DNA from 2 places in the Marinilactibacillus sp. Marseille-P9653 genome. Region 2 is predicted to be linked to the other one. Evidence: predicted binding sites of a transcription regulator. Region 2 holds the regulator's gene; the other holds the start of a gene.
The links. Region 2 encodes NrdR, which represses ribonucleotide reductase genes. Its sites were predicted from a motif close to ACACNATATATNGTGT; they were not measured.
Positions count from the first base shown of each region.

Region 1: the regulator NrdR is predicted to act here: its motif matches at 3,173-3,188, upstream of nrdH (glutaredoxin-like protein NrdH).

Region 1 is NZ_CAKAKH010000001.1:2,130,449-2,145,767, forward strand. Features, by position in the region: gene nrdF (class 1b ribonucleoside-diphosphate reductase subunit beta) at 1-25, opposite strand, end outside; gene nrdE (class 1b ribonucleoside-diphosphate reductase subunit alpha) at 138-2,324, opposite strand; gene nrdI (class Ib ribonucleoside-diphosphate reductase assembly flavoprotein NrdI) at 2,314-2,682, opposite strand; gene nrdH (glutaredoxin-like protein NrdH) at 2,688-2,921, opposite strand; gene LG377_RS10355 (DNA replication initiation control protein YabA) at 3,334-3,678, opposite strand; gene holB (DNA polymerase III subunit delta') at 3,880-4,863, opposite strand; gene LG377_RS10365 (cyclic-di-AMP receptor) at 4,882-5,211, opposite strand; gene tmk (dTMP kinase) at 5,218-5,883, opposite strand; gene LG377_RS10375 (YaaL family protein) at 6,084-6,302, opposite strand; gene recR (recombination mediator RecR) at 6,314-6,910, opposite strand; gene LG377_RS10385 (YbaB/EbfC family nucleoid-associated protein) at 6,985-7,305, opposite strand; gene dnaX (DNA polymerase III subunit gamma/tau) at 7,341-9,071, opposite strand; RNA gene ffs (signal recognition particle sRNA small type) at 9,294-9,392, opposite strand; gene LG377_RS10400 (cytochrome P450) at 9,450-10,724, opposite strand; gene LG377_RS10405 (GNAT family N-acetyltransferase) at 10,936-11,505, opposite strand; gene LG377_RS10410 (alpha/beta fold hydrolase) at 11,672-13,486, shown strand; gene LG377_RS10415 (ABC transporter permease) at 13,547-14,827, opposite strand; gene LG377_RS10420 (ABC transporter ATP-binding protein) at 14,820-15,319, opposite strand, start outside.
Region 2 is NZ_CAKAKH010000001.1:1,888,347-1,903,665, forward strand. Features, by position in the region: gene LG377_RS09230 (lipoate--protein ligase) at 1-562, opposite strand, end outside; gene LG377_RS09235 (MBL fold metallo-hydrolase) at 575-1,318, opposite strand; gene hemG (protoporphyrinogen oxidase) at 1,441-2,844, opposite strand; gene rplT (50S ribosomal protein L20) at 3,276-3,635, opposite strand; gene rpmI (50S ribosomal protein L35) at 3,689-3,889, opposite strand; gene infC (translation initiation factor IF-3) at 3,914-4,417, opposite strand; ribosomal protein L20 leader region at 4,517-4,638, opposite strand; gene thrS (threonine--tRNA ligase) at 4,698-6,626, opposite strand; T-box leader at 6,701-6,918, opposite strand; gene dnaI (primosomal protein DnaI) at 6,973-7,902, opposite strand; gene LG377_RS09270 (replication initiation and membrane attachment family protein) at 7,902-9,323, opposite strand; gene nrdR (transcriptional regulator NrdR) at 9,361-9,828, opposite strand; gene coaE (dephospho-CoA kinase) at 9,891-10,496, opposite strand; gene mutM (DNA-formamidopyrimidine glycosylase) at 10,528-11,370, opposite strand; gene polA (DNA polymerase I) at 11,448-14,111, opposite strand; gene murC (UDP-N-acetylmuramate--L-alanine ligase) at 14,309-15,319, opposite strand, start outside.

The sequences.
Region 1 (15,319 bases), 240 kb from region 2:
TAATTGCTTTGTAGGTTTCAACCATTCTTTATTCTCCTTGTCCCATCGTTTAATCTGCTCTTTAGTCTCTGCACAAACAACCTGTAGGTAGAAGGGATACCGCTTTCTAGCTATACCCTTTTACCTAATCAAGTCGATTAGATTGTACAGCTTTCGCAAGCATTTGATCCGATTTCTTCTGCATCATCTGTAAACGTACGAACATAATAAATCGATTTAATCCCTTTTTTATGTGCATAATGTCTTAAAATATTTAAGTCACGAGTCGTTTGTTTTGTTGTCTTGCCTTCTTTCCATTCGTATATTCCCTCTGGGATATCTGAACGCATGAAGAGTGTAAGACTCATACCTTGATCGACGTGCTTTTGAGCTGCTGCATAGATATCAATCACTTTACGCATATCCATATCATAAGCACTCTTATAGTATGGCATTGTTTCGTTTGAAAGATATGGTGCAGGATAGTATGTTTTACCAGTCAGTTTTTCCTGACGTTCTTCTACCAGACGTGTAATCGGGTGAATACTTGCAGACGTCTCATTTACATAACTGATAGATCCAGTCGGTGCAACGGCCATTCTGTACTGGTGATATAGTCCATTTTTTTGAACATCTTTTTTCAAAGCATCCCAGTCCGCTGCTGTAGGAATCTGAATACCATTATCTGCGAAGATTGCTGCAACTTTATCATATTCAAATGTATGATCTGCCGATGTGTACTTGTCAAAGTAAGAACCATTTGCATAGTCTGACTTTTCAAAATTAAAGAACACTTGATTTCTTTCTGCTGCCAGTTTGTTACTTGCTTTAAGCGTGTAGTAATTTAAAAGCATAAAGTAAGCATCTGTGAATTCTACTGACTCAGGTGAGCCATAGTGCATTTGATTCAACGCAAAGAATGTGTGTAGTCCCATAGCGCCCAGACCAATTGTGTGATATTTGTCGTTACCATTTTTCACAGAAGGTACAGCTTCAATGTTTGATTGATCTGTAACGAATGTTAATGCTCGAACCATTGCATCTACTGACTTTTCAAAATCAGGTGTTTTCATTAGGTTTACTACGTTAGTAGAACCCAGATTACAGCTGATGTCTGTTCCAAGCGTTTCATATTCCTGGTTATCCTTAATTAGTGAAGGTTCTTGTACTTGAAGGACCTCACTGCACAAGTTACTCATTGTGATTGTTCCGTACACAGGATTCGCTTTGTTTGCAGTATCGATGTTGATCACATAAGGATAGCCTGATTCTTGTTGAAGTTTAGAAATTTCATTTTCAAGGTCACGTGCTTTCACCTTTGTTTTAGTGATCTCAGGATTTGCTACCATATTGTCGTATTCTTTAGTGATGTCGATATAAGCAAATGGCTCGCCATAGATTCTTTCAACATCATAAGGACTAAACAAGTACATGTCTTCGTTATGTGCTGCTAATTCATAAAATTTATCTGGAACGGTAACACCTAAAGAAAGTGTCTTCACACGAACTTTTTCATCTGCATTTTCTTTTTTAGTAGAAAGGAAGCTCATGATATCCGGGTGGAAAATATTTAAGTAAACCGCACCGGCTCCATTTCTCTGTCCTAATTGGTTGGAATAACTAAAGCTGTCTTCTAGTAATTTCATAACAGGTAAAACACCACTAGAAGCATTTTCGATTTTCTTGATTGGGTCTCCAGCGGCTCTAAGGTTTGTCAGGTTTACCCCGACACCTCCTCCAATACGAGACAATTGAAGCGCTGAGTTGATTGCACGTCCAATACTGTTCATATCATCTGTTGTTTGAATCAAGAAGCAAGAAACCAGTTCCCCACGACGTTTTCTACCTGCATTCAAAAATGTCGGTGTCGCTGGCTGATAGCGCTGATTGATGATCTCCTCAGCAATATTCGTTGCCAGAGCTTCATCACCATGTGCTAAATACAATGCGTTGAATGCGATACGATCTTCAAATCGTTCCAGGAATTGTTTCCCATCATCTGTTTTCAAAGCATATTGAGTGTAGAACTTATACGCAGACATAAATGAGCGGAAACGGAATTTCTGGTTATACAGTCCTTCAATCAATTCTGTAATGAATGTTCTTGAGTACTTTCCAATAAAACCTTCTTCAATAAAATCATGCTTGATCAGATAATCAATTTTTTCGTCAATACTGTCAAACTGAACCGTATTCGGATTTACATGCTCGATAAAGTAAGCTTTTACAGCTTCGCGATCTTTGTGAAGGGGAATTTGATTATTTACCGGGCGATTGATTTCATTGTTTAATTGAAAATACGTTACTTCTTTAGGTTGTTCTTTTACTGGACTATTAGTAGCCAAGATCATCCACCACTTTCTTTATTTTTGATACGTCGTCTTCATTTCCTTGAAATTCAAAACTGTGAATTAACGGAACATTATACTCTTTTGCCAAATCTTTCGCGGTAAAAACAAATAGCTGTGCAAAATTGAGATTTCCTCCGCCAGCTACTCCTTTTAAAAAAGATTGGTTGTTTTCTGTTTCAATAAAATCGTTTAAGATTTCAGTCATTTCTTTATCATATGTTGGTGTTATAACGATGTAGGGTTCGTTTACAGGAATAAATGGATTGGTTGGCGTTAATTCCAACGAATCCATCTCGAGTTTGTTTACAAATTTTCTGGTCTGTCCTGTCAGAGAAAAATACACTACCTTCATAATGATTACGCTAATTGGCTTAGCATATCTGGACGGAAGCCGTTAAACGCTTCTAATCCTTCAGCAAGAACAACTGGTAAAGAGCTAAATCCTAAACTTTTAACTTCTTCGATTGCTGCTTCGTTTTCAGCAATATCTTTAACTTCAAATGGGATACCTTTATCCTCTAAAAATTTCTTTGTAAAGTTACACTGCATACAATTTGGTTTTGAATATACGATGACTGTTTTGTTTGTCATGATGTTTTCCTCCTATTAAGTAACCTGCTAGTTGTTAAGCTCATTGTGATAAGCAACAGTATCTCTTGTATTTAAACACTGATTCTGTTTGCTTCAATGCAGAAGATTTGATCTATATATAGTATCACTTCGTTATCGAACGTGTGCACTTTTCAGTACTCATCTCTTCTTGTATCGTATCTATTATTCTACATGACTACAGAAAAATTTCAAGTCTAAAACACTGTATATGGGAAATATTTTTAAACACAACACTACATGTTGTGTCAACACACAAAAAGACACTCTCGTTATTTTGCTCAATAATTCGAGCAGAACGAGAGTGTACAAGGATTTGCACTTCAAAAATTCTTTTTTGTTTTTTTGCCTCACAACTATATATAGTGGCATATTTTTTTGAAGCAGATAGACTTTATTTTCGCTCACCATAAATCACTTCCAAACAAAATGCGCAAGGCTCATCGCCATCTCTTCTAGAACCATAAAACAGATTACATACATGAAAACCATCTTCATATATTTTTTCAAGATTCATTCGAGATTTTGTCATACCTGTATCACTTAATTGTTTTTCAATCGACTGCTGTTTGATGACTTCAGCTAATCTGTCTCTCAGATGCTGATTCTCCATACTTAATGCATGGTTTTCTTCAGTTAACTGAGACAGCTCTAGTTTCACTTGCTTGAGCGTCTTCAGAGTGGCTTCTGCTTGGGTTTCCAAATCAAAAAATGTGTCATGTAATTCTTTCTTATTCATTGTTCACCACTTTTTCATTTCTCTACAGAGTGTTTATTATCGGTTTCAACTTTAACTTTGATTGTCAGTAGGCGGTCTATTTTCCAATCTACTGCCTTGTAATAGCATAACATGATTAGAATTGAAATGGCAAACACTCAATGCATAAAGTTTGCTGTTTTTTGTAAAGGGACAGTTTTCGTGACAATTTATCGAATAAGTTTACCCAGCTATCATCTGAAGTGAAATATCTTCAAAAACACCTTGGGCAGCTACATTGCTGTTCAATTTCTTTTTCGCTTCAAGCAATTGTTCTAGGATATAGATAATTTGTCTACTAGAATACTGTTCCGCTGTTTGTTTAAGTTGTGCTTCATGATTTAAAAACGCTACGATAACCGAATCAGAATAGGTTAGATTCAATAGATCTCGATATAAAACAATGAGTAAATCAACTACGAGCTGATTTGATTCTCTGTCATTGACTGTTCCCATTAAATCTGTCTGAACATATACAAAAGCCTGGTCATCTTTTTTCGATAAAAACTTAAACCAGTTCCAAGTCGCTTTTACCAAATTCTGAAATGGTTCATCTCCAGCTAGTTCAATCGCTTTCTCTGCATCATGGGTCACTCTTGCAGTCAATGCTGCTTGCGAATCCGTCAGTCCACGCTCTTTCAATTCATTTATTCGATCTTCAAGTGGTTGAACTGGGAAATGAACGATCTGACAACGTGAAAGGATAGTAGGCAGTAATCGCTGTTTTGCTGTCGTGAGCAATAATGCCGTTGTTTCTCCATCTGGTTCTTCCAAAAATTTGAGCAAACTATTCGCGGCGTTCTGCGTCATTTTTTCGATATCTTCTATAATGAACAGCTTCCGTTTACTTTCTACTCCACTTTTAGAAAATTCTTCTTTCAATTCTCTTACTTGAGCAACTTTGATGGATAGTCCATCCGGTCTAATTTCAATAATATCAGGATGCTGATGCGTTTGAATCCTTTGACATTGGCTACATTCTCCACATGGACACTGCTCATTTCCAAAATTCTGACAGAAAAGAGATTGAGCGATCCAAAGGGCCATTTCTTTTTTTCCTGTACCTGCAAATCCCTCAAAAACATAAGCATGCTGCATAGTCTGGTTGCTGATTAATTTAGAAAACAGCCGACTGATACTCGACTGTTTTTCAACGATGGTCGACATTGAACGTCTCCCTTACCTTTAATATTGTTGGAATTGCTCGATTGGAAGAACAAACAATGTTGCACCACCAACTTCTACATCTACAGGATAGGTTAAGTCTGATTCCAGAGTGAAGTCATAAGAAGGCGGACTCATCATTGTCTGACTTCTTGTAGAACAGTTTTCTTTGATCAAGGCCAGTACACTGTCAACTTTGCGGTCTTCAACACCCATTAAGAAAGTCGTATTCCCTGCTCTTAAAAATCCTCCAGTAGAAGATAGTTTTGTTGCCCGTACACCTTTTTCTACGAATTCATCTGCTAACCTTTTACTGTCTTGGTTCTGAACGATCGCTACGATTAATTTCATATTGATTCATCCTTTCTCATTCGTTTTTTTGAAGTCTTGAATAGCGTTCTTCAATGTTTTTTCAGCTGCATCAAATACACTATCTTGACTTTTAGCGGCGTCGATAACGACAAACCGTTCCGGTTCTTTTTCTATCATCATCTGATACGCACTTCGAACTTCTTCATGGAACGTTATAGCTTCCATTTCCAGACGATCCTGCGTTCGATTGGAGTTTTTAGCTTTGATTCTTTCAAGTCCTACTTCAGCTTCTACATCTAAATAAAGCGTCAGATCCGGCGTCAATCCTTCGATTGCAAATTCGTTTATGGATAGGACTTTTTCCATACCTATCCCTCTGGCTTGTCCTTGATAGGCCACAGAGCTATCAACAAATCGGTCGCAAAGTACAATTTCACCTCTAGATAAAGCGGGTAAAATCTTTTCAACGACATGCTGTCTACGACTCGCTGCAAGTAGCAAGGCTTCTGTTCTAGGATCCATAGCTGTGTGCGCTGGATTTAGTAAAATTTCTCGAATTTCTTCAGCTATTTCACTCCCTCCAGGTTCTCTTGTAACCACTAGCGGACAATCAATCATGGATTCAATTGCTGGAATCAGTTTTTGGACTAGACTCGATTTCCCTGCTCCATCGGGACCTTCTATTGTAATAAACAACCCTATCACGTTCATTTCCTCAATTCTAATAATTGCTATTTCTTTCATTATACGGTAGAACTCAGTGGAATGTCTACGGATTTTGTAAAAGGATTTATTTATATCTTGACCTGTCTCTTTTGAAAACAAAAAAAGCAGCGCACTACAGACTGAACAGAAAAGTCTTATCTCTAAGCTTTTGCTGATCCATCTGTATTGTCTGCTTTTAAAACCTACTATTTCCCTTTGATCTGTCTTACTTTAGCTTCTTTGAAAAGGTAGAAGTATTTTGCCTGAGCCAGTTTACGCTCAGCTTTCAGTCGTGGATGTTCTTCCACGATGATTTCTTCCATGACTTTGGAATCTTCCCAAGCTGTTTTTTGTCTATTCATGAGAGACAATAGCCGATCATCATACTGGTTTTTTAATTTGGATTTTCTTTTAAATAGTCCCATTGATTCTTCTCCTACATCTCTCTACGGCCTTCGACTGCTTTCAGCAAGGTCACTTCATCAGCGTACTCTATATCGCTTCCTACAGAAAGACCATGTGCAAGACGGGTCACACTAATACCTGAAGGTTTGATCAATCTTGAAAGATACATCGCTGTTGCTTCACCTTCTGCTGTCGCATTGGTAGCGATGATGACTTCTTTAACTTCTTTGTTTTGAAGTCTTTTGATTAAATCAGGTATATTGATGTCTTCTGGACCTGTTCCTTCTATAGGAGATAAGACACCTTGTAAAACGTGATACAGCCCTTTGAATTCTTGCATTTTTTCCATAGAGATCACATCTTTAGGATGTTCGACCACCAGAATCAGTGATCGGTCTCTGGTTTTGTCCTGACAGATTTCGCAAGGGTCTTGTTCTGTCATATTGCCACAGATTGAGCAGTAATGTAGATCACGTTTCACACTGATTAGTGATCTAGCAAATTTTGTTACATCGTCTTCATTCATGTTAACTGTATAAAAAGCCAGGCGGGCAGCAGTTTTCTCCCCAATTCCTGGCAATTTCATATAGCTTTCCATTAATTTTGAGATCGGTTCTGGATAATGCATGACCGGTTCCTTTCTAGAAAGTTCTCTTAATAAAAGCTCGTGATTTCAAAGGTCAATCAGGCTGTCCAGTCAGACTATAGTCCTGGCATACCCATTCCTTTTGTATATTTACCCATAACGCGTTCTGTTTCAGCATCCACTTTTTCCAATGCATCGTTTACAGCAAGTAATACAAGATCCTCGATGATTTCAACATCTTCTGGATCTACGATTTCTTCTTTAATTGAAACGTTTGTCAGTTTTTTATCTCCTGTAAACGTAACGGTTACTAAATCATCATTCGCTGTTCCTGTAAAAGTTGTTTCATTCAATGAATCTTGAGCAGATGCCATTTCTTTTTGCATCTTCTGCATTTTTTTCATCATACCTTGCATATTTCCCATTCCACCGCGCATATTGTTTCTTCCTCTCTTTTATCCATTCATTTTTCTTACTCTTCAATTCTGACTAGATCTTCCCCAAAAAATTTGACTGCCTCGGAAACAATGGCTTCCGGTTCTTCTTTGGTATCTTTTGGAGTATCTCCAGATGTTTCTGGTTCTTCTGAAACTTCCTCAGCTTTCATTTGCTTGATGAAATCCTGACGAACCGTTGGCCACTGCTCAGCAGGTACGCTGACCATTTCTGCTCTATGCCCGATCACTTTCTCGAGATAATCTCCAACTGTTTGGATCAGAACTTTGTCATTTGTAGCTCTCTCACATAGAATATCATAATCAAAGGTCACGACCAACCCTCGAGCACTGGCAGCGACTGGAGTAGATGTATTCATGATAGCCTTCTGACTGGTTTCCAAGAAATTCATCAAATCCGGCCAAACATCTTTCAACTGAACCAAATCCTGTTTTGTTGCTTTTTCCAAAATATTATAAACGGATGGTCTATTAACCTTGAAGACTGCTCCGCTTTTGGCAGGACGCTTAGCTTTAGGTGCTGCTTGTTTGACTGCACCTTCACCTGAACTCATTGTCTGCATCATTTTTTGCATTTCAGCTACTTGCTTCATAAGCGAAGCAACTTCCTCTGCTTGCCCGGCTGATTGTTGACTTTGAACAGGCATAGATTCCGCTTGTACACTTTTTTTGACTTGAGTCAGGCGAACAGTAGCAACTTCCAAATAAACTTCTGCATGATTAGACAACCGCATTTCCTGTTGCGTTCCATTAAAAACTTGGATGACGTCATATAGTAATTCTGGAGATAATTCGGACACTAGTGTTTCAAAGGGTTCATCCACTTTAGCCATTTTAAGCAACGTATCTGACTGAGCCGTATGATACAGAAGAATATCTCTACTGAATAAAATCATATCTTCTACAAAGCGCGAAGGATCTTTCCCTTCCGCAATCAGTTCATGTAAAATATTTAATCCTTTTTCGGTTTCACGCTCGTGCAGTGCCCGAATATAGTCTATCAGAAGTTCTTGCGTGATACTTCCAGTGATGCGCATCGCATCTTCTGTTTTCAACTCGCCATCTGAAAATGATAATGCCTGGTCAAGGATACTAAGTGCATCCCGCATCCCGCCTTCAGCTGCTTTTGAGATTGTGATCAAAGCATCTTCTTCATAGCCGACACCTTTCTCAGTCAAGATATACCGCATCCGTTCCACGATATCCTGAGGAGAAATTCTTCGAAAATTAAAGCGCTGTGTTCTAGAGATAATCGTTAACGGAATTTTATGAGGTTCCGTCGTGGCCAGGATAAAGATCACATTTGAAGGTGGTTCCTCTAAGGTCTTCAGTAACGCATTAAAGGCACCCATAGAAAGCATATGAACCTCATCGATGATATACACTTTGTATTCAGCTTGTGTCGGTGCATAATTTGCTTTGTCTCTAATATCTCTGATTTCTTCTACGCCATTATTACTCGCCGCATCAATTTCGATAACGTCCCCGAGTTTACCCTTCGTGATCGACTCACAAATTTCGCATGCATTGCATGGCTCACCATCTTGCGCGTGCGGGCAGTTGATTGCTTTGGAGAAAATCTTAGCAGCACTCGTCTTACCTGTTCCACGAGGACCGGTAAACAGATAGGCATGGCTCGTCTTATCTTGAACTAAGGCATTTCTCAGCGTTCTTGTAATCGCCTGCTGTCCGGCTATATCTTCAAAGCGCTGGGGTCTCCAGACACGATATAGTGCTTGATAACTCATGTTTCCCCTCTTTTCTTTATCCTGACTCTACTCTTTTCTGAACTCATTTTAGTTGTGCAGTATATTACTTCCACCTTTTATTATAAGCGAAATAAAAGCGAATGAAACCATAATTTCGAAATATTTTGAAGTTAGAAATTCCATTCAACGCTTTAGAAAAGAAAAAAGATGCCCTAATAAAAGGGACATCTCTTTTCTCATATGCACAACTATCCATTGTTCATAACTATGTATCACATAACACATGGAGGACTGCACTTAGTGCTGCTTCCTTCCGGACCTGACACGGTTCATACACCCGCCATTGTCATGTGGCCTTTCGGCAATTATAAGTATACTATAGAAAGAACAAGATATCCAGTGCATTTTTAAAAATTCTTAACCTTTCAACTGAATATTCTCGAAAATCATACCGCTTTTAGGAGTGGTCGGCATATTGACTAGGCTGAATCCACTGTCTTGTTCTGGTAAAGTATAGTCAATTTTGTTAACTAGAAAATCTGTGACGATCTCCATCGCGCGAACGGTATTCCATTCTCCTGGGCACCGGTGACCACTTGCATAACTGCCCCCACCTTGTGCAACTAATTTGAATTGTATCTGATCTGTTGGACTCTGGTGCCAATCACTGAATCGCTCCGGTTTGAATTGATCCGGATCTTCCCAGATTCTTGGATCATGATTCGTCCCATAGAAGTCAAATATTGCCAATGTATCTTTCTCAAACTGATACCCGTTCCAAACAAAGTCTTTACGTGTGATTGCACCATTGAAAGGAAAGAACGGATAATAGCGTCTAATTTCCTGAATAAACATATGCAGATAATAAGGATTATCTCCATTTAAATTTGATTTTTCTTCTGGAAATTGCTGTAGTGTCAATGCTGTAAAGGCGAAATAAAGCGCTATGGCTACCGAGGGTCTAATGACGTTCAGTAATTCAACCGCAGCTGTCTTAAGATCCATCTTTTCGCCATTTAATTCTTGATGCCATGAAATTTGATAAAGCGCTGTTTCTTCAACAGGATGCAGTTCCCCGTTTCTGACTTGGTCAATCAAATCTGCAATCCACTTTTCTCCCTGTTTTCTACCAATGCGACCTTCAATATGTCTTTTACTGACCGCAACAGGTGATTCGATCATACTGATCAGTTGTTTTGTACGTTTTTCTACTTCCTTGTTTTTCAGCGGCACCCCGCACCATTCACAAGCTGCTTTTGTTAATACTTTCTGGCTTTCTTCATAGAAGTTGATGGAGTCTTTAGTAATCCACTCTTTTGTAGCCATATAAAGGTGCTTCTCAACAAGCTTTGCCCATATTTCAATCCGTTCTTTGGACATTAAATCCATAAACAACTTTTTACGGTGACGATGAGCTTCATCGTCTATCTGCTGTACACCGCCCTTACCTAGTAAAGTAGCTACTGCCGGTTCTGGTGCCGCCCCTTCTCTTTTAAACTTATCTTCATCGTAAAATAACTCAGCTGCTTCTTCTCCACCTAACAAAATCGCTTCTTGTCCAAGTAAACGTGTCTTGACTGCATCAGACTGATAGATTTTCAATCGGTTTGGGACATAAAGGTATCCTTCACGCAATACACTTAATCCGTTCTCAAGTCCTTCTTCTTTTGGAAATGGTCTAATCTCTTGCATACATACTTTCCCCCTTGGAATATTTGAACTCCATTCGATTATCTTGCTTCTCGTTCAAGTATAATTTTAATGAAAACAGAGTTTCAAATGATATTCCTTATAATCCCAATTAAAAAAATTATGTACGCTCGCTTGGATATCCAAGATCATGATTATGTTTACTTCGCTTTATTCCACCAATATACATAATCTGGTCATTCCTATTTTTTCATCAACTATCCTGATTTGCTCGATACTCTTTTTTTAACATAGAATAATAGACGTCATTCACATAAGTTCCTTCGTGATCTTTACTCGCATGTCTCAAAGTGCCTTCTTTTGTCATACCTAGTCGCTGCATCACCTTGCCAGAAGCTGCATTCCGCTCATCATGCAGTGCATAGATCCTTTCAAGACCTAATGTCTCAAAGCCCAATTTAATTAGAGCCTTACCAGCTTCCGTCATATACCCTTTACCATGATAGGCTTTATTCATGATATAGCCTATTTCTGCTTGAAACTGTTTTTCTTGTGCTCTCAAATCAATCGTTCCAATCATTTTCCCTGTTTCTTTTACTTCCATTGCGTATTTTCCAATTGGATCTTTTAAGAAATAGGCCACGATATTATCTTCGGTGTCTTCAACAGACTGGTGAATTTCTTTGAAAACGTAGAAGACCGTTTGTTCGTCAGATGCGTATTCATACATGTCTTCCGCATCATCTAAAGTTACTGGACGTAACAAAAGTCGGTCCGTTTCAATTGTATGATGTTTTATGTAGATTGTATCTAGTTTTGCCATTCTTTTCACTCCTTGATTTTTTAATCATTTTATCATAAAAAAAGGAACATTTTCACCTATTCATATTATCACTTTTAATATAGGATATTCTCTGTTTATCATCATTAGAATATGGTAAGCTAAATTTATGGATACATACATTAAACTACCCTGAGGAGGAAAAAAGATGAATCTTAAAAAGGCACAATTTGAACAGTTTTTTCACACGAATCGTATCGGTACTTTCACAATTGCAAGTGATGAAACGAAGCTCATTTATATGACAGATATTTCCGGGGATCCGAACCTCTGGGCAATTGATTTAAAAGAAAGTGCGTCTCCTTACTTGTTTTCCAAGTATGATGAATCGATTTCATTTGTTCAGATCAGTCCAGATCACTCTTATGTTTTGGCAGGGTTTGATAAAGATGGGGACGAAAATACTCAGATTTACGTACTTCCGAGTCAAGGTGGCTATCCAGAACCACTTGTTACAGGAGATCCTACTGATAAATTTTATTTTGCTGAACTCTCAGAAGATGGTACTCGACTGTACTATACAACTTCAAAAGAAAATCCCAATTTCCTTTCTACCTATGTTAGAGATTTAGAAACAGGGCAAGACACGTTGATCGAAAAAGGTGAAAAAGCACCGACTTACCTGACGGCCGTTTCGAAAGATGAAAAGGTGTTTGTCTTTACCAAAATGTATTCAAATACCAGTCAATTCGCTTATCTTAAAACAGGCGAAGAAACGATTCCTTTACTCCCTAAAAATACTGAAACACCCTATACCATTAGCAACACGACCATTACAGATGATCTCAAGGTATACTTCACTACAGATTATATGAATGAACAGTGTCATCTCGTTCGCTACGATATCGAAACAAAAGAAAGCGAGACTGTTCTTTCTTTTAAAAATGAAAGTATCTCGGAGGCTATCTGGCATAAAGAATCGGAAACTTTTGTGTTGATGACGACTTCAGGTACAACAGACAATCTTTATCGGTTTGATCCGTCCACTCAAGACGTGGAAGAACTGGTTGCGCCTATCCATGTCATTAATGAAATCAAAATCGCTAAGAATGGTACGATTTATCTTTCAGGGTCTAGTCCCGTCATGCCGGTTAACCTATTTCGTTCAGTTGATGGTACTCACTGGGAGTCATTAACTGAAAACCGCGTATTAGGAATTGAATCAACAGAAATGGTTCAACCAGAGACCGTTTCTTTTCCCTCATTTGATGGACTGGAAATAGAAGCACTACTTTTTAAAGCAGATAAGGAAAAAGCAAATGGTTATACGATTTTTTGGCCTCACGGTGGTCCTCAGGCAGCAGAACGACAAAGTTTCCGGTCGATTTTTCAAGCATTACTTTATAATGGCTATTCTCTTTTCGCACCGAATTTCCGTGGAAGTACGGGCTATGGGAAGACTTTTACAACACTCATTGAACAGGACTGGGGCAACGCTCCGCGTCTAGATAACGTCGCAGCCATTGAATGGCTATTTGACCAAAAAATCGCCACCAGAGATTCTCTGTTTTTAGTTGGTGGCAGTTATGGTGGCTATATGAGTCTATTGCTCCATGGACGCCATCCAGAATACTTCCAAGCAGTGGTTGATTTGTTCGGTCCTTCTAATTTATTTTCTTTTTATGAGTCTGTTCCAGCTCACTGGAAGCCCATTATGACCTTATGGCTTGGAGATCCAGTGAAAGACAGAGCGAAATTTATAGAAGATTCCCCTATTACTTACTTGGAGACCATGACCAAACCTATGTTAGTGGTTCAAGGTGCAAAAGATCCTAGAGTGGTAAAAGAAGAATCAGATCAAATCGTAGAAAAACTTAAAGAAAAGCAAAGAGATGTTACGTACCTTGTTTTAGAGAATGAAGGACATGGATTTGCTAAAAAAGAAAACGAAATTGCGGTATACAAAAAAGTCATGAGCTTTTTAAAACAGCATCAAACATCTTCTGAAACTACTACTGTATAAATATATTCCAAACAAAAAGAAGCGACCCGCTTACGTAATAGCGAGTCGCTTCTTTTTAGTTTAAGCTTTATTCATTTTTTTAGCTTTCCGGTTACTCTTCATCACAGTGTAAGACCGTTTCATTGTTCCAATAATGCCTGAGTCTGAATAAATCAGTACATTTGCGCGGTAAAATGCTAAAGATACCGCCGTTAATAATACTGTAAAGGCTACTGTACCCACAATCGAAATCCAAATCTCAACTGTCCCAACTGTTTCAGAAGCAATTCTAAAAGGCATTACAAAAGGTGTGAACAGCGGAATATAAGAGAATATAACAGGTAAAATATTATCTGGAGAGATGAAAGCAAACATCCCTACATAGAACCCAGCTAACGCAATCATAACGATTGGTGTTACAGCTTTATTCACATCTTCCATTTTAGACGCCAGAGATCCAAAGAAAGCAGCTAGAATGACATACATCAATACTCCTGTAATAAAGAAGATGATTGTATAACCTAGCAGTTGCTGAATGACATCCCAGATATCAATCGAACGGATTATCTCTTGTACAAATGCGATATCTTTTGCAAAGAAATATCCAACGACTCCAACAACCACATATACAGCAATTTGAGTCAGTATGACTAGAATAACACCTGCCAGCTTACCAAAGAAATGGTTACCTGCTGTCGCACTGGATAAAATGACTTCCATAATACGAGTGCCTTTTTCATTGGCAACTTCTTCAGCGATAATAGAAGCATAAGTCATAATAAAAATAAAGATTCCGATACAGACAAAGTAAGCGCCAAATTCTTGCACGAATGTATCATTGTTTTCTTCAGTCGTCAGTATGCCATCTTCGACTGTAATGATAGATTCTTCTACTTCTACCGGCTCAGATAAGGACATCACTTCTTCTTGCGATAATCCCAACTCACCGGCTCTTAACATCGCTTGATAAGTTGCTAGTTGTTCATTCAATAATGGAACATAATCAGTTAATGAATCTGTATGGGAAAGTCTGGCTTGAATTGAACCTGCGCTCTCATCTACAGTTAAGTATCCATCTAGCGATTCATCCACCAATGCCTCTTCAGCCTCTTCTTGAGTGGTAATGTCTGCTTGAACATCAAATGGGCTACCTTCCTGACTCAGCACTTCTTGGATGCCTGGACTTTCAGATATTACCGCAATAGTTGGTGCTTCAGCATTTTCCGCTTCTTGTGATGTGAAATACCCAATCGCAATGGCAATTCCAGCAACAATGAGGGGTGATAAGACCATGATCAGGAATCCGAAAGATTTAACATTTTTCTTGTACACTTCTTTTGTAATAATCCAGAATTTATTCATGTTTTTCACCTGCCATCTGTTTAAAGATTTCTTCTAGTGTCGGTGGCTGTTGGCTAAATGTTGTAATATAGCCATTCTTTGTTGCTGCATCAAAGATGGCTTTTCCGTCTTCTGCATGATTTAATTTTACTTCTGTGATTTCATCTTTATTGATACGCGCACTTTCTACACCTGGAAATTGGTGTAATTCTTCAAGTGTAAGTGGCGATTCAAGGAATAATTTCGTTCTTCCAAAGGTTTCTCTGATTTCTTTAATAGAACCTTCTAGTATCTGCTTACCATCTTTGAGCATAATCAGACTATCGCACAGTTCTTCAACATTATTCATATTATGACTAGAAAAAATAATACTTGCACCATTTTTTTGTGCTTCTTTGATTCCTTCTTCAAGTAAATCGGCATTTACAGGATCCAAACCACTGAACGGCTCATCTAAAATGATCAGTTCCGGCTGATGAATCAATGTTGTAATCAATTGAACTTTTTGTTGAT
Region 2 (15,319 bases):
TTACACGGCTTCTAATCGATTTAATTCCTTTCGATTCCAGCTTATGCTTCTTAGGTCTCAAAGCGCCTACTACTGCTTCTATTTCCGAATCAAACATTAGTGTACCGTGAGCCGTTAATCGACCATTCTTAGAATACATCGCGTTTCCTGAGAATTTTTTCTCATCAATGACCAGATCGTTACGACCCTTTAACTCAGCACCTTCTACACCCATTTTATGAAGCGCATCAATGACCGGTGAAGTGAATTTTTTGAAGTCTCTGAAAGAATCTCCATCGTCTTTTGTTATAAAACAAAAGCATAGTACACCTAAATCGTGGTACACAGCACCTCCGCCTGAAAATCTTCTGACGACTGTTACATCATGCTGATTGACATAGTCCGTATTGACTTCTTCAAATGTATTCTGGTTCTTGCCTACTATAATGGCATTATCATTAATGTAAAACAACAGCATAGGTTCATCCAGTTCTATTTCATTTAATAGATAATATTCAATCGCTAAGTTAATTCGCGCGTCTACTATTTCCTGTCCATTTCGTTCATTTTTAACATAATACATGGTTGGTCTCCTTTAAATAATAATCTGCAAATTTTTTTCAGCCAGTAACGTTTTAGTTTTAGGTGCTTCTTCTGCAGCTTCTTTTTGTAATTGCTTTAAGTCTCCTGTTTGTGGAAGGTGACTGAGTACCATTGTCTGAACATTTGCTTTATGGGCAATATATCCGCACTCTCTAGAAGTCATATGAACCAGATGCCTTTCCATTCCTTTGAAAAGATTTGTATCCGTAATGAACAAATCCGCATTCTTTGCAAAAGGAATGAACTCTTCAATATAACCAGAATCGGCTGTATACACAACTGTTTTTCCTGTAACTCTCTCAACGATTCTAAAAGCATAGCAGGGAACTGGGTGTAACGTTTTTAGATGCGTAACATCAAATGGTCCGATTGATGTCTGGCTTTCTTTTGTATAGTCAATTCCTTGGCTCACTTCTTCAAGAGTTGTTTTCTCAAAAGCTTGCTTATCTTCGCTATGCCCATAAATAGACAACAGTGGAGCACGATCACCTTTGTCTGTTTTTTTAAGTTGCCTAGTGAACTGAAGGACACCTAAATCTGCAATATGGTCATGATGATAATGAGAAAGTAAAACGGCATCCAATTCTAGTGGGTCAATGTGATGCTCCAGCGTTAATAGAGATGCACTCCCAGCATCGAGTAATAAATTAAACCCTTCCGATTGTATCAGATAAGCACTCGTTCCTACGTCATTCGTAGGATATCCTCCATAATATCCTAAAACTGTGACTTGCATAATCAGCCTTCCTTTCTATTTTATTCTAGAATACTCCAGATGAAAATAAAAAAACAACTAAATCCACTCTAATGAGTTCAATTCAGTTGTTTTTTAACCTCGAATTAGATTAAAAGACTTTATTACAAACTATTTTGTTTTTTTAAGTGTGTGATAATGTGCTCACTGACTTCGTTGCCCTGCTTTATACAGCTATTGATGCCAAATCCTTTGACGCCATTCCCTGCCAGATAAATCCCGGGATAAGCAGTTTGAATTGAGTCAATTAATTTACTTCCAGCATTTTCCCCATTAAAGGATTGTTTAGGGAAAGAGTTTTTCCATCTTTTAAGAACATGGTAAATTGGCGGTGCATCTATGCCAAGCATTTTCTCTAAGTCTTTAAGTAGCAATTCTTCAATCTGTTTGTTACTTAAAGATAGCATAATTTCTTCATTCCCGTGACCAAAATAAACGCCTAATAACTCTTCATCTTTATTTTTCAAACTTGCCCATTTTTTATTCAACCAAACAACGCTTGAGATATGAGAATCATTTCTTCTAGAACACAGTATGCCATTTCCTTCAGGTTTGATTTTCAAAGAACCTTTTGGAAAACTGAACATTGCAAAACCAATTGAGTTTGTTTTGATCTCTTTGAATGGTTCTTTGAATTCTACATCTGTGAAGATCTCTTTGTAGTTACCAGGGTCTGTTGCGACTACAACCGCCCCAACTCTGACTTGTTCTTTTTTATTTATATCCAGTATATAAGTACCTTCAATACTCTTTTTAATCTCTGTGACTTTCTTTGAAAAAACAACATGTTCCTTGAGTAAATCCATCAACCTATTCGTTAATGTTTCTAAACCTTTCTCAAAAGAAATCTGTTTTCTATTAGAATCTAATATATCAGGATTCGCTTCAAGAGCATTCGTCAGATTGCCGTGTTCCCTCTCTAATTTCAGAATGGTACTATCAATCATGTCTATACCAGTGGACTCCATGTGATTCATGTAGATTTCAGAATAATACGGTTCTGCTACATATTCCGTTAGTTCTGTTCCGATTCTTTCATTCAAATAATCAATCACACTTGTCTGTTCTGTTATTTCTGAAGATGGAAGATAGGTATCTTTTAAATAGGATACTTTTCCTTGAAACGATAGCAAATCATATTTCCAGATTTCAGACCGTTTAGCCGGTATGCCCTTATAAGTAGGACTATCTATATGATACAACTTGTTGAATGCATAAATATCCTGTTTTCCATTCTGGCTGTATCTTATTTGTTCAGTTAAGCCGAGTTCATTAATCAGATCCATTGCTTCACCGGATCCTACATCAATTGATTCAGCTCCTAAATCTACGTAATCTTCCCCCATCTTCATTGTATGGATTTTCCCACCAGAACGGATAGAACTTTCCAATACAAGCAATTCGAAAGGAAGGCTGTATTTTTCTATTGTTTTTTTTAATCTGAACGCTGTCGTGAGCCCTGTTATGCCCGTTCCAATGACTGCTATTCGCTTTTTAGATCTTTTCATTGCCTCATACCTTCCATTTCTATATAAGGGATTGCAACTTATGTATAGGCTCATATAATAAATATTGCCGCTATTCATTATTGAGTTCCTCGTTAGCTGTTTCAAGAGACTATACTCCAATTTGGGCAAACTGGGATTCTTGTCATTTGTTTTATTATATCATGTATTAAAAGATTATATCTTATTTTTATACAATTTCTATATCGAAATCTCTCGTTTAAAACAAATTAGGCTACCCCGACTATTTTTCGTCATATTTGACATATAAATTATCTTGAATTCGTATAAATATGAAGTATAGTCTCTATAAATATTCTACTGTTTTTCCTAATCTATCTATTCATAATCGTCCACTGGTGAGCGAATACTATAAATAGGGTTCATAAAAAGTGTATAAAAAAAACCCGCTTATATAAGCGGGTTTTAACGTATTATTTGTTTAAAGCGTCTTTAGCTTGGTCAGCCAAAGTTGTAAATGCTGCTGCATCACTTACTGCAAGTTCAGCTAACATTTTACGGTTCATGTCGATTTCTGCAAGTTTAAGTCCGTGCATCAATTTAGAGTAGCTTAGGCCGTTAATACGTGCTGCAGCGTTAATACGTGCAATCCATAATCTACGGAAGTTACGTTTGTTTTGTTTACGGTCTCTGTATGCATATTGGTAAGATTTCATTACTTGTTGTTTTGCAACTTTAAACAAGCGATGCTTCGCTCCGTAATACCCTTTAGCTAGCTTTAAAACGCGATTACGGCGCTTGCGGGAGACTACTCCACCTTTAACTCGTGCCATTGTTGATTTCCTCCTTGGTTGCACTCTCGATCAAACGAGTGCTCGTACATTTATTATTTCATTTTAGCAAGTTGTTGTCTGATACGTTTGTAATCACTGTGTGAAACCATTGTAGATTTACGCAAGTGACGTTTTTGTTTTTGAGATTTGTTTGCAAACATGTGGCTACGTTTTGCGTGGCTACGTTTAAGTTTACCAGAACCCGTTCTCTTGAAACGTTTTGCTGAACCTTTATGTGTCTTTTGCTTAGGCATTGTTGATTTCCTCCTACACTTATCTTATTTCTCAGATTTCGGTGCCAGCATCAAGAACATGCTACGACCATCCATTTTAGCTTTCGATTCGACTTGTGAAATGTCAGATGCTGCTTCCGCCATGCGTTCTAATACTACACGTCCTATTTCCTTGTGAGTAATCGCACGTCCACGGAATCGAATAGATACTTTCACTTTATCGCCTTTTTCCAAGAACTTACGTGCGTTACGCAATTTTGTATCAAAATCGTGATCATCGATAGTTGGACTCAAACGAATCTCTTTGACGTTAACGATTTTTTGATTCTTTCTTGCTTCACGTTCTTTCTTTTGCATTTCGTAGCGATGCTTCCCATAATCCATTACACGAGCAACAGGTGGCTTAGCGTTAGGTGACACTAGAACTAAATCTAGATTGGCATCTTCAGCTAAGCGCATTGCTTCATTGCGTTGGACTACCCCGATCTGTTCACCGTCTTTGCCGATCAAACGTACTTCTCTAGCACGAATACGATCATTGACAATCATGTCTTTTGCTATGGTGGTTCACCTCCAAAGTATTTGCGAAAAAAACAGAGACAGAAAAAGAGACGTGACCTTTTTCAAAGCCCCGTCTCTATCTCCGCAATCAGACAAGAAGTACTCATCTGATTTCAAAATAGTCGTAACTATTTTGAGTTATATACGTTCGATATCTGCCCATGGATCTGAATCCAAAAGGCGAGAAGCGGGTGCTTCTGCTTTGTTTTCTCAACTCTTATATAATACCAAATATTTATTCACCTGTCAACACTATTTGAGTATTAAATCATTTATTGGATTCAGCTACAATATTTGAAATGAATTCATCTTTAGAATATGTGATGGTTTCTTTTTCACCATATTTACGAACACTCACTGTCTGGTTCTCTACTTCACTGTCACCGACTACGATTTGATAGGGGATTTTAAGCGTTTGTGCATGACGAATCTTGTATCCCATTTTTTCATTGCGATTATCAATTTCGATTCGTAATCCTTTCGCTTTCAGTTCTTCATTCAACTGATTAGCATAGTCAGCATGGATATCCAAGTTAACTGGAATGATTTTAGCCTGTATTGGTGCTAACCATGTAGGGAAAGCTCCTTTGTATCTTTCAATCAAGTAAGCTACAAATCGTTCCATTGTTGATACAATACCACGGTGGATAACAACTGGTCTATGGTTGTCATTACCATCTTCACCAACGTAAGTCAGGTCGAACCTTTCCGGTAGCAAGAAATCTAATTGAACAGTTGATAATGTTTCTTCGATCCCCATCGCAGTCTTGACTTGTACGTCCAGCTTTGGACCGTAAAAGGCTGCTTCACCAATGGCTTCGAAGTAATCCATCCCCATCTCGTCCAAAGTATCTTTCAACATAGACTGTGCTTTTTCCCACATTTCATCGTCGTCAAAATATTTTTCTGTGTTTTTCGGATCACGATAACTTAGTCGGAAGCGATAGTCTTTAATATCGAAATCTTCGAATACAGCTAGCATCAATTCAACAACTCTGCGGAATTCTTCTTTGATTTGATCTGGTCTTACAAATACGTGAGCATCATTCAAAGTCATTTCACGAACGCGCTGTAGTCCTGATAAAGCGCCACTTTTCTCATAACGGTGCATTTGACCTAATTCCGCGATACGGATTGGTAAATCTCGGTAACTTCTTACGTCATTTTTGAATACCATCATGTGATGCGGGCAGTTCATCGGACGCAATACAAGCATTTCTCCATCACCCATGTCCATTGGTGGAAACATATCTTCATGATAGTGATCCCAGTGTCCAGATGTTTTGTAGAAATCGACATTCGCCATAATCGGAGTATATACGTGCTGGTAACCCATGCTGATTTCTTTGTCTGTGATGTATCTTTCAATCACTCGACGGATCGTAGCTCCCTTAGGTAGCCAAAAAGGAAGGCCTGATCCAACTTCTGGTGACAGCATAAAGATATCCAGTTCTTTACCTAACTTACGGTGATCGCGTTGTTTAGCTTCTTCACGCATCTTGATAAACTCTTTCAAGGCTTTTTTATCGAAGAAAGCCGTACCGTAAACACGTTGCATCATTTTATTATCTGAATTCCCTCTCCAGTAAGCTCCTGCTAGAGAAAGTAATTTAAATACTTGAATACGACCAGTCGAAGGCACGTGTACGCCTCTACATAGATCGACAAATTCACCTTGTTCATAAACAGATATTGTTTCATCTTCTGATAAATTTGTAATAAGTTCTACTTTATAAGGATCTGCTGCAAACAATTCAAGCGCTGCTTCTCTAGAAATTTCTTTTCGTACAAATGGCAGGTTTTCTTTAACAATTGCCATCATTTCTTTTTCAATAGATTCTAAATCTTCTTCTGTGATAGGTGTTTCTGAATCTGTGTCATAGTAAAAGCCTGTTTCAATCGCTGGTCCTACTCCGAATTTAACATCTGGGAATAATCTCTTGATTGCTTGAGCCATTAAGTGGGCAGTAGAATGACGAAGGATTCCTAAAGCATCTTCGTGATCTGGTGTAATGATTTCAAGTTCTCCGTCTTCATAAAGGGGTTGATCAAAATCAACATGCTGGCCATTCCACTTACCGGCTAGGCCTTTTTTCTCCAATGATTTAGCAATACTGCCTGCAATCATTTTTGGTGATGATCCTGATTCCACATTTTTCACGGAACCATCTGGTAATTTAACTGCGATTTCTGACATATAAATTCCTCCTGCTTTTTATTCTCTTTACTTATCGTACAAAAAACGTCCCAATGAATGAGATTGATCTCATTCATTGGGACGTAATGGATTACGTGGTTCCACCCAGTTTTACAGAAAGCTGACTTTCTGTCTTCATTAGCTCTTTAACGCAGAGACGCGTCTGCTCTTACTCAGTTCAAAGCAGCACTCGAAAGGGGTAGATGATAAATTGTTTTAGAAGACTTTCAGCTAGTGTCTTCCTCTCTTTAAAACAAGTTCTTATCAAATTTATCTTTCTCTAAGTTTTATTATTAGAATAATAGTAGAATACCACGCTTGACTTTAGCTTTCAACAGTTTTCTTGTTAAGCATGTCTCCTGTTATCGCCTGTCATTTCTACTTCTTTGGAAAGAAACTTTACTCGTTCCATAATCCGTTTAGCTTTTAACGGCTCATTTTCGCCTCTTTGTGTCACTCTAAGATGCTCTTGTTCCAAGTGGGCCATATCAAAATTAGAAGAGAAGAACGTTGGAAGTTGTTCCTGCATTCTATGCTGCAAAACGACTCCCAGGATATCATCTCTAATCCAGCTCGACATAGAATCTGCCCCAATATCATCAATCATTAATATTTTCGCATTTTTCAAGGCAGAAAGCTTTTCTTCAGTTGTATTTTGACCAATCGAATTCTTCATTTCGACAGCAAATGTTGGGAAATGAACGAGTGTTGATGGATGACCTTGTTTCGATAACTCGTGAGCAATCGCTCCAAGAAGAAACGTTTTCCCGACTCCGAATTTTCCATGAAGGTATAGCCCTTGCTGGAAGGTATCAGGATTCTCAAGAAACTGATCAATAAAATCATAGGCTTCCTCTACCGCTTTATTTCTTCCTGGTGTACTATCAAACTGATCAATATTGAAATGCTTAATGTCTTTTGACATATACATTGAATGGATCCGTTTATTGATAGCTTCTTGTTTCTGACGATTAATCAAATCAGAAGATGGCTCGTAGGTTACATCTACTCTTTTATTGTTGATCGAAAGGCTTGGTTTATACCCCGGCATAAGCTGTCCACTCTGAGCGGCGGCTTTCTTCTTTTCGACAACAAATTCATACAACTTAGACGCACTTTTTTCAATTGCTTCGTTATCGAGTACCGTCCTGTTTTCAGCAATAAACCGTCGAACATCGGGATCTTTAAACACTTCATTTTTCATGATTTCTCTAAATTTCTCGTTCATTTTAGTTGAATTCATCATATTTTCCAACTGGTTACGAATGCTTTCCATTAACTGTCACCACCTTTACTTCTATTTCTGATCCGCTCAAGTCTTTGTCTGAATTCTTCTTGCTTTTTAGCATCGATTTCTTCTCCAACGTTCTCTTCTGTTGCCCAATCTGGTAAAGTTTCTTTCCTAACATACTTTTGAGAATTTGAACGATTTGAACCGGATCTTTGTTTGCTTTGTCTATCGCTTTTTGACTCAGCATATAGTTGTTTTACTTTCTGTAGAGCATCTTCTGGTGAGTTTATATCGTTTTGCGCCCAGTCATTTGCGACTTTCAGTGCAAGACTTTTTTCCAGCACGGGTGCGTTTTTCCCGATCAATACATAATTGATTAGTATATTGATCACACTTGTCGAAAGAGAAGATTGTTCTACAAGTTCTTTAATAACCCATGTTTCATTGCTGGAAACAAATCCACCCTTTTGATTCTTAATAGATTTCAAGTATTCAATTGGTTTTACTTCCTGAGCATGCAGGATGATTTCGATTTCCTGATTGTTAAATCCTTTTTGTTTCAATTGTGTTTTTCGCCCACTTTTAACAGATTGTTCTTCTTGGATTGAGCCTGTTACTTTATCTTGTATCTGAACTTGTCTAGCTTGTTTTTTATGGAAATCTCTTTGAACAATTTGTGGTAGTTTTTCCTGGTCGATATTTGAAGTCTCTATATCTGTAGACTCAAGAACATATTTTTGCATATCCAGTTCGTTGACGCCATAAATTTCATAGATAGAGATAATTAATTCTCTGATTTCTTTTGTAAGTGATTTTTTATTGATAAAATGATGATTTAATCCTTCTACAAAGAACGTCCAATCGAAGTCACTTTGTTCACTCATCATTTGAACCGGTGAATGCATCGAAGATGAAAACTCATTGTCATCAAATTCGACTACTGACAATTGATTATGTTTTTGAATGTCAAAATAGTAGACATCTAAGAAAGACTTTGTAATTTCCTCGTAATCTTCTGCTTTAGGCTTTTCACTAAAAAACTGCTGTCTAATTTCGTTGAACATTCTTTCTCCAATTTTTTCAAACAAGATCAGACTCATCAGATGATCATTAAAAAACCGTTCGGCAGAAAGTGGCGGTTTAATTTCAAAAAGAAACTGATCTGAGTCTTTTTTACTTTTATAAACGCTCAACAACCCCAAACCTTCAAGTCGAATGCGTGCCTGATATAATTCTGGTATTCCAATATCAAGAAGCGTCATCAGCTCAGATAAAGGTTTAGCCTCTGTCCAACCACTGCCGCTTCTGATTGATTCTTTTAAATTCATATACAATGTGAATGCCGCATTTCCAATAAGGGGTTGGTAGATTGTTGTCAAAATACGTACATCTTGATCAGAGAGAGGTACAACTTGACGTAATGTGAAAAAATCTTTTGGGTTGACTTGTTGCCAGGGATAATTCATTGTGCACTCTCTCCTTTCATTTTATCTATCTTGAACATTATTTGTCATTCTTTCTTTTCTTCGCTAGTTCTTGCATTTCTTTCATAAATACCTCTATGTCTTTGAATTGTCTGTATACACTCGCAAACCGTATATAAGCTACATCATCTACTTCAGCAAGTTCTTGCATAATGTACTCACCGATCTTAGTAGATTCAATTTCGCTATCTCCACGGTCTCTGATCTTATACTCTACTCGAGTGACAATTTTTTCTTGTTCTTCAGCTGTAACGGGTCTTTTTTCAAACGCTCGTCTCAGACCTCTTAAAAGTTTTTCTCGACTGAATTCTTCACGAGTTTTATCTTTTTTCACAACGAGTATTGGTGATTGCTCTAATCGCTCAAAGGTTGTAAATCTGAATCCACAACTTTCGCATTCTCTTCGTCTACGAGTGGCTTTATTTTCATCAGCTGGTCTACTATCGACTACTCTACTTCCATTATGCTGACAGCGAGGACATTGCATAGGAATCAGTCCTTTTCTTATAATCTAACGGTACCTTCAGTTATATTCAGTATACCATAGCTTTAAGTACTGTAATACCCTTTACTTATAAGCCATTCTTCGACTTGATTCACTGTATTTTCTAGTGTTCCATTGTTATAGATAACATAATCTGCTTGGGCTACTTTTTCTAATAAATCCATCTGAGACTCCATTCTTTGAATCGCCTCTGCTTGACTAAGTTCGTTTCGCTTCATCAAACGTGCCAGTTGCGTCTCTTTATCTACTGCAACAACCATAATCTCATCAACATCTTTTTTGTAACCTGATTCAAATAATAATGGAATATCTAGTACAATCAGATCATGTCCAGAAGTAATTAATCGATCTTTCTCTGAAAGAATCCATTCTCTAATATAATAAGACAGACAGTCATTTAACTGTTTTCTCTTTAAAGGGTCACTAAAAATGAGTTCTCCTAGTTTTTTCCGATTCAATTCTCCATTTTCCAGTAGAATTTCTTCACCAAATAGGTTCTGTACTTTTTTTAAAGCTTCAGTTCCTGGTTCAATAATAATTCTAGCCCCGACGTCTGCATCCACCACAGGAACATCATGTTTTAAGAATAAACGACTGACAGTCGACTTGCCAGATGCAATACCTCCTGTCAAACCTAATACATAAGTCATAATCAGCCTCCTTTTCTACTCTTTTCTCTTATTAACGAACCAACTGAATATCTGACTGGCAATTTGGACAGTAATGCGTTCCTCTTTGCGCTACTTTCGTTTTTTCAATAGTTGTTTCGCAACGTGGGCAAGGTTGCCCGTTTTTTCCATATACGTTCAAGAATGATTGATAAGACCCTGTTTCTCCAAAAGCGTTCTGGTAGGTTCGTATGGTTGTCCCACCTGCTTTTACTGCCTTACCCATAACGAGTAAAATAGCTTCGTATAGAGTAACAATTTCTCTTTCAGTTAACGTGTTCGCCATACGTGCTGGGTGAATTTTTGCTTCAAATAAAATCTCATCTGCATAAATATTCCCAATACCGGCAATGACCGTTTGATCTAAAAGTGTTGCTTTGATCGTTTTTTTCCTTTTAAGCAATTGAATTTTAAATGTTTCTAACACCAAAGTTTCTCTTACTGGTTCTGGCCCTAGTTTGGCAATCGATGCGTGAGCAAGCTCAGTGTCTCTTGGAATCAGTGATATTCTACCGAATTTCCTAACATCAAGATATCTGAGCTCCCGTCCATCTTCTAGTTCAAAAATCACATGGGTGTGCTTTGAAATGGGGACATCCGTTGATTCTATTCGGTATTTCCCTTCCATTCTCAAATGCGAGATCATTACGTAATCTGTTAAGAAAAATAATAAAAATTTTCCTCTTCTTCCTATTGATTCAATGCGTTGGTTTTTAATTTTTTCTTTAAATAGGCGAATGTCACTCGGTTCCGCAATAATTCTATCCCATAAAACGGTCACTTGTTTGATTTTTAATCCTTTGATCAGCTTTTCGAGTCCTGTCCGGACACTTTCTACTTCTGGTAATTCAGGCACACGGTTCTTCCTTTCATTCTCCTATAAAAACAGTTAAAGAAGCGAGAGTAAACTCGCTTCTTAGCTGATTAGTTATATTATTTGGCTTCGTACCAACTCTTACCCCAGCTACTTTCAACTTTGAGCGGTACAGATAGTTCTACTGCATTTTCCATAACTTCTTTGACTAGTTCTTCTAGAACCGGTATCTCTTCTTCAGGTGCTTCGAAGATGACCTCATCGTGAACTTGTAAAAGCAACGTAGCTTCAAGTCCTTTTTCTTTCACTTTTTCCGCCATATTAATCATAGCTACTTTCAAGATATCTGCAGCACTACCTTGGATTGGCGTATTCATAGCTGTTCTTTCAGCAAATGATCTTAAATTGAAGTTTCGAGAATTGATATCCGGTAAATATCTTCTTCTATGGAACAAGGTTTCAACGAACCCTTTGTCTTTTGCTTCGCGAATAACATCATCGATAAAGGTTTTAACACCAGGGAATCGACTAAAGTACGTATCAATGTATTCTTGAGCTTCTTTTCGAGTGATATTCAAACTTTGAGAAAGACCATAATCACTGATTCCGTAGACAATTCCAAAGTTAACGGCTTTAGCATCCCTTCTCATATTTACAGTTACCTCGCTTGGATCTTTAAGATCAAATACTCGCATCGCTGTACTCGTATGAATATCTTGTTCTTCGATAAAGGCTTGTTTCAGATGTTCGTCGTCAGAAATATGTGCGAGTACTCTTAATTCGATTTGAGAATAATCGGATGCAAAGATTTTCCAGCCTTCTTTTCTGGGTATGAAAGCTTGTCTGATTTTTCGCCCTTCTTCTAGTCTAACGGGTATATTCTGAAGGTTAGGATCCACTGAGCTCAAGCGTCCTGTCCTCGCAACTGTCTGAAGATAACGTGTATGGATTTTCCCTGTTTCTGGTTGAATCACTCTGAGCAAACCTTCAATATAAGTAGACTGAATTTTTGCGATTTGTCTATATTGTAAAATGAATTCTACAATAGGTGCTTGATCTTGAAGCTTTTCAAGTACATCTTGAGCTGTAGAATAGCCAGTTTTTGTTTTCTTGATAACAGGATAACCCATTTTATCGAACAAAATAACACCAAGTTGTTTCGGAGAATTAATATTGAATTCTTCTCCAGCTTCTTTGTAAATTCTTTGTTCAATCGTGTGTAAGGTTTCAGCGAATTCAGCTTTCATTTTTTCTAGTCTTTGAGCGTCTACGGTAATTCCTCGGATTTCCATTTCAGCTAGCACGATTGCTAGAGGGATTTCCATCTCCTTGAGTAGATTTTCCTGTTCATTTTTGGCCAGTTCTTCATTCATCTGGTGAGATAATTTGAAGATAGCATTAATTTTATGTGCGATATGGTCTCTCATCAATACAAGATTTTCCGGAACTTTCTTTTTCTTTCCTTTTCCATAAACCACTTCGTCTGGAGACAGTCCATTATAATGGTGCTTGCTCGCTACATCCGCTACGTCCCCACTACTACTGTCTTCCGCTGTCAATAAATAAGAAGCCAGTAAAATATCAAACTCGGTTCCTTTAAGGTTAATGTCTTTTCTATTTAAAGCCACGTAAGTTCTTTTGGTATCATAAAGCGTTTTAGGAACATCTTCTGATTCAATCCATTTTTTAAATTCTGGAGATTTAAAAGCGACCTCAGGTTCCACAACATATATCTTTTGATCATTACCCCAACCTACTGAGACAATTTCCGATTGATGGTAATTATCTTCAAGCATTTCGATATACAATGCCATATCTGGTTTGAACATATCTGATGTGATGGATTGGGCGTATTCGTAGTCAATATCTTCTACATCTTCTGCTAATTGTTCCATATACTCAGCGGTATCCAATTTGTTCAAGTGGGATTGAAAATCCATTTCTTTGTAAAAAGAAATGAGTTTCTCCATGTTCATTCCACTGTACTTTAATTCTTCTACAGAAATTTCAATAGGTGCTTGGATATCAATTGTTGCTAACTTTTTACTTAATAGTGCTGTTTCTTTTTCATTGATCAGATTTTCTTTTCGTTTGGACTTCTTCATCTCTTCAATATTTTCATACAAGCCTTCAACTGTGCTGTATTCTTTTAAGAGTTTTAAAGCTGTCTTTTCTCCAATGTTTGAAACTCCTGGAATATTATCAGATGCATCTCCTGCGAGACCTTTCATGTCGATAATCTGATTCGGCGAAATACCCATTTCTTCCATGATCGAATCTGCAGTATATTCTTTAATATCACTAACGCCTTTTTTAGTAATATCGATTCTAACTTTATCTGAAGCTAGTTGAGTCAAATCTCGGTCCCCAGTTAAAATAACGACTTCAAAACCGTCTGCTTCTGCTTGAGTAGAAAGCGTTCCAATAATATCATCGGCTTCGAAATTGACTAGTTGATAAGACTGTAGCCCAAATCCTGATAACAAATCCTGGATAAAGGGAATTTGTTCAGCAAATTCAGCAGGCATTTTTGAACGTCCGCCTTTATACTCTTCAAAAAATTCATGACGGAAAGTCGTTTTACCTGCATCAAACGCTACAAGAGCGTGTGTAGGTTGTTCTTTATTCACAACGACTTCAAGCATATTGTGAATACCGTAAAGGGCATTCGTGTGTAATCCATTTCTATTTTTCATTCGTTCTAATTGACTGTGTAACCCGTAGAACGCACGAAAAGCTATACTATATCCATCAATCAAAAGTAATTTTTTCTGTTCAGGCATTCGTCTCGACTCCTCTATTTTCTCAGTTCATTTAAGACTCTTGTTAATGTATTTTAACAAAAATGGCGCCTACAAAAAAGAGAACGTACCTAAACTCTTATGTTTCCTATCATGACTCTTTATACGAATGTCTCAAAACAAAAAGACTACCTCAAAAGAGATAGCCTTTTTACTATTAAAATCATTAAGACTTTAACTTAATACTGCGCTTTAGATTGGCTCAGTAAGGTTTCAAAAGCATGTTCAAACTTCTCTACATCGCCTGCACCCATGAACACAAATACAGAACCTCTGTGTTTAAGTAGCGGAGACATATCCTCTTCACCAACGACTGCTAAGCCTTTTTCTGTTTTGTTGAGCAAATCTTGAATAGTAATCTCGCCTGATTGCTCACGAGCAGAAGTGAAAATCTCACATAAATAAACATAATCAGCTAGATCCAGTGACTTTCCGAAATCACTTAACAAAGCAACGGTTCTTGTAAATGTATGCGGCTGAAAAACAGCGACAATTTCTTTATCTGGATATTTTTGGCGTGCTGCATCCAATGTAGCTTTTATCTCAGCTGGATGATGTGCATAGTCGTCAATAATAATTGTGTCCATTACTTGTTTTTCAGTAAATCTTCTTTTAACACCAGAAAACGTTTTGAGTCTTTCAGAAACTTTTTCCTGATCGACTCCTTCGTAGTGACAGAAAGCAATAACGCCTAGAGCATTTTGGATATTGTGATTCCCATAAGAAGGAATCGAGAATTGACCATAAAAGTCTCCCCTTACATAAACATCAAAAGAAGATCCTTCAGTCGTTCTAACAATATTCTTAGCTTGGAAGTCATTGTGATCCTGAAATCCGTAAAAGACTACAGGAACAGATGCTTGTAAATTTTGCAGGCGCTCATCATCCCCACAAGCAAAGACAGCTTTTTTAATTTGAGATGCAAAGCTCGTAAAAGCATTCTCTACATCTTCTACACTCGTATAATAATCTGGATGATCATAATCGATATTTGTAATCAATGCATAGTCTGTCTTGTATGCTAGGAAGTGTCTACGGTACTCGCATGCTTCGAGAACAAAGTATTCTGCATCTTCTACTCCGCTACCTGTACCATCACCGATAAGATAACTTGTTTTCTCGATACCACTTAATACATGTGCCAGAAGTCCTGTTGTACTCGTTTTCCCATGTGAACCTGTTATTGCAAC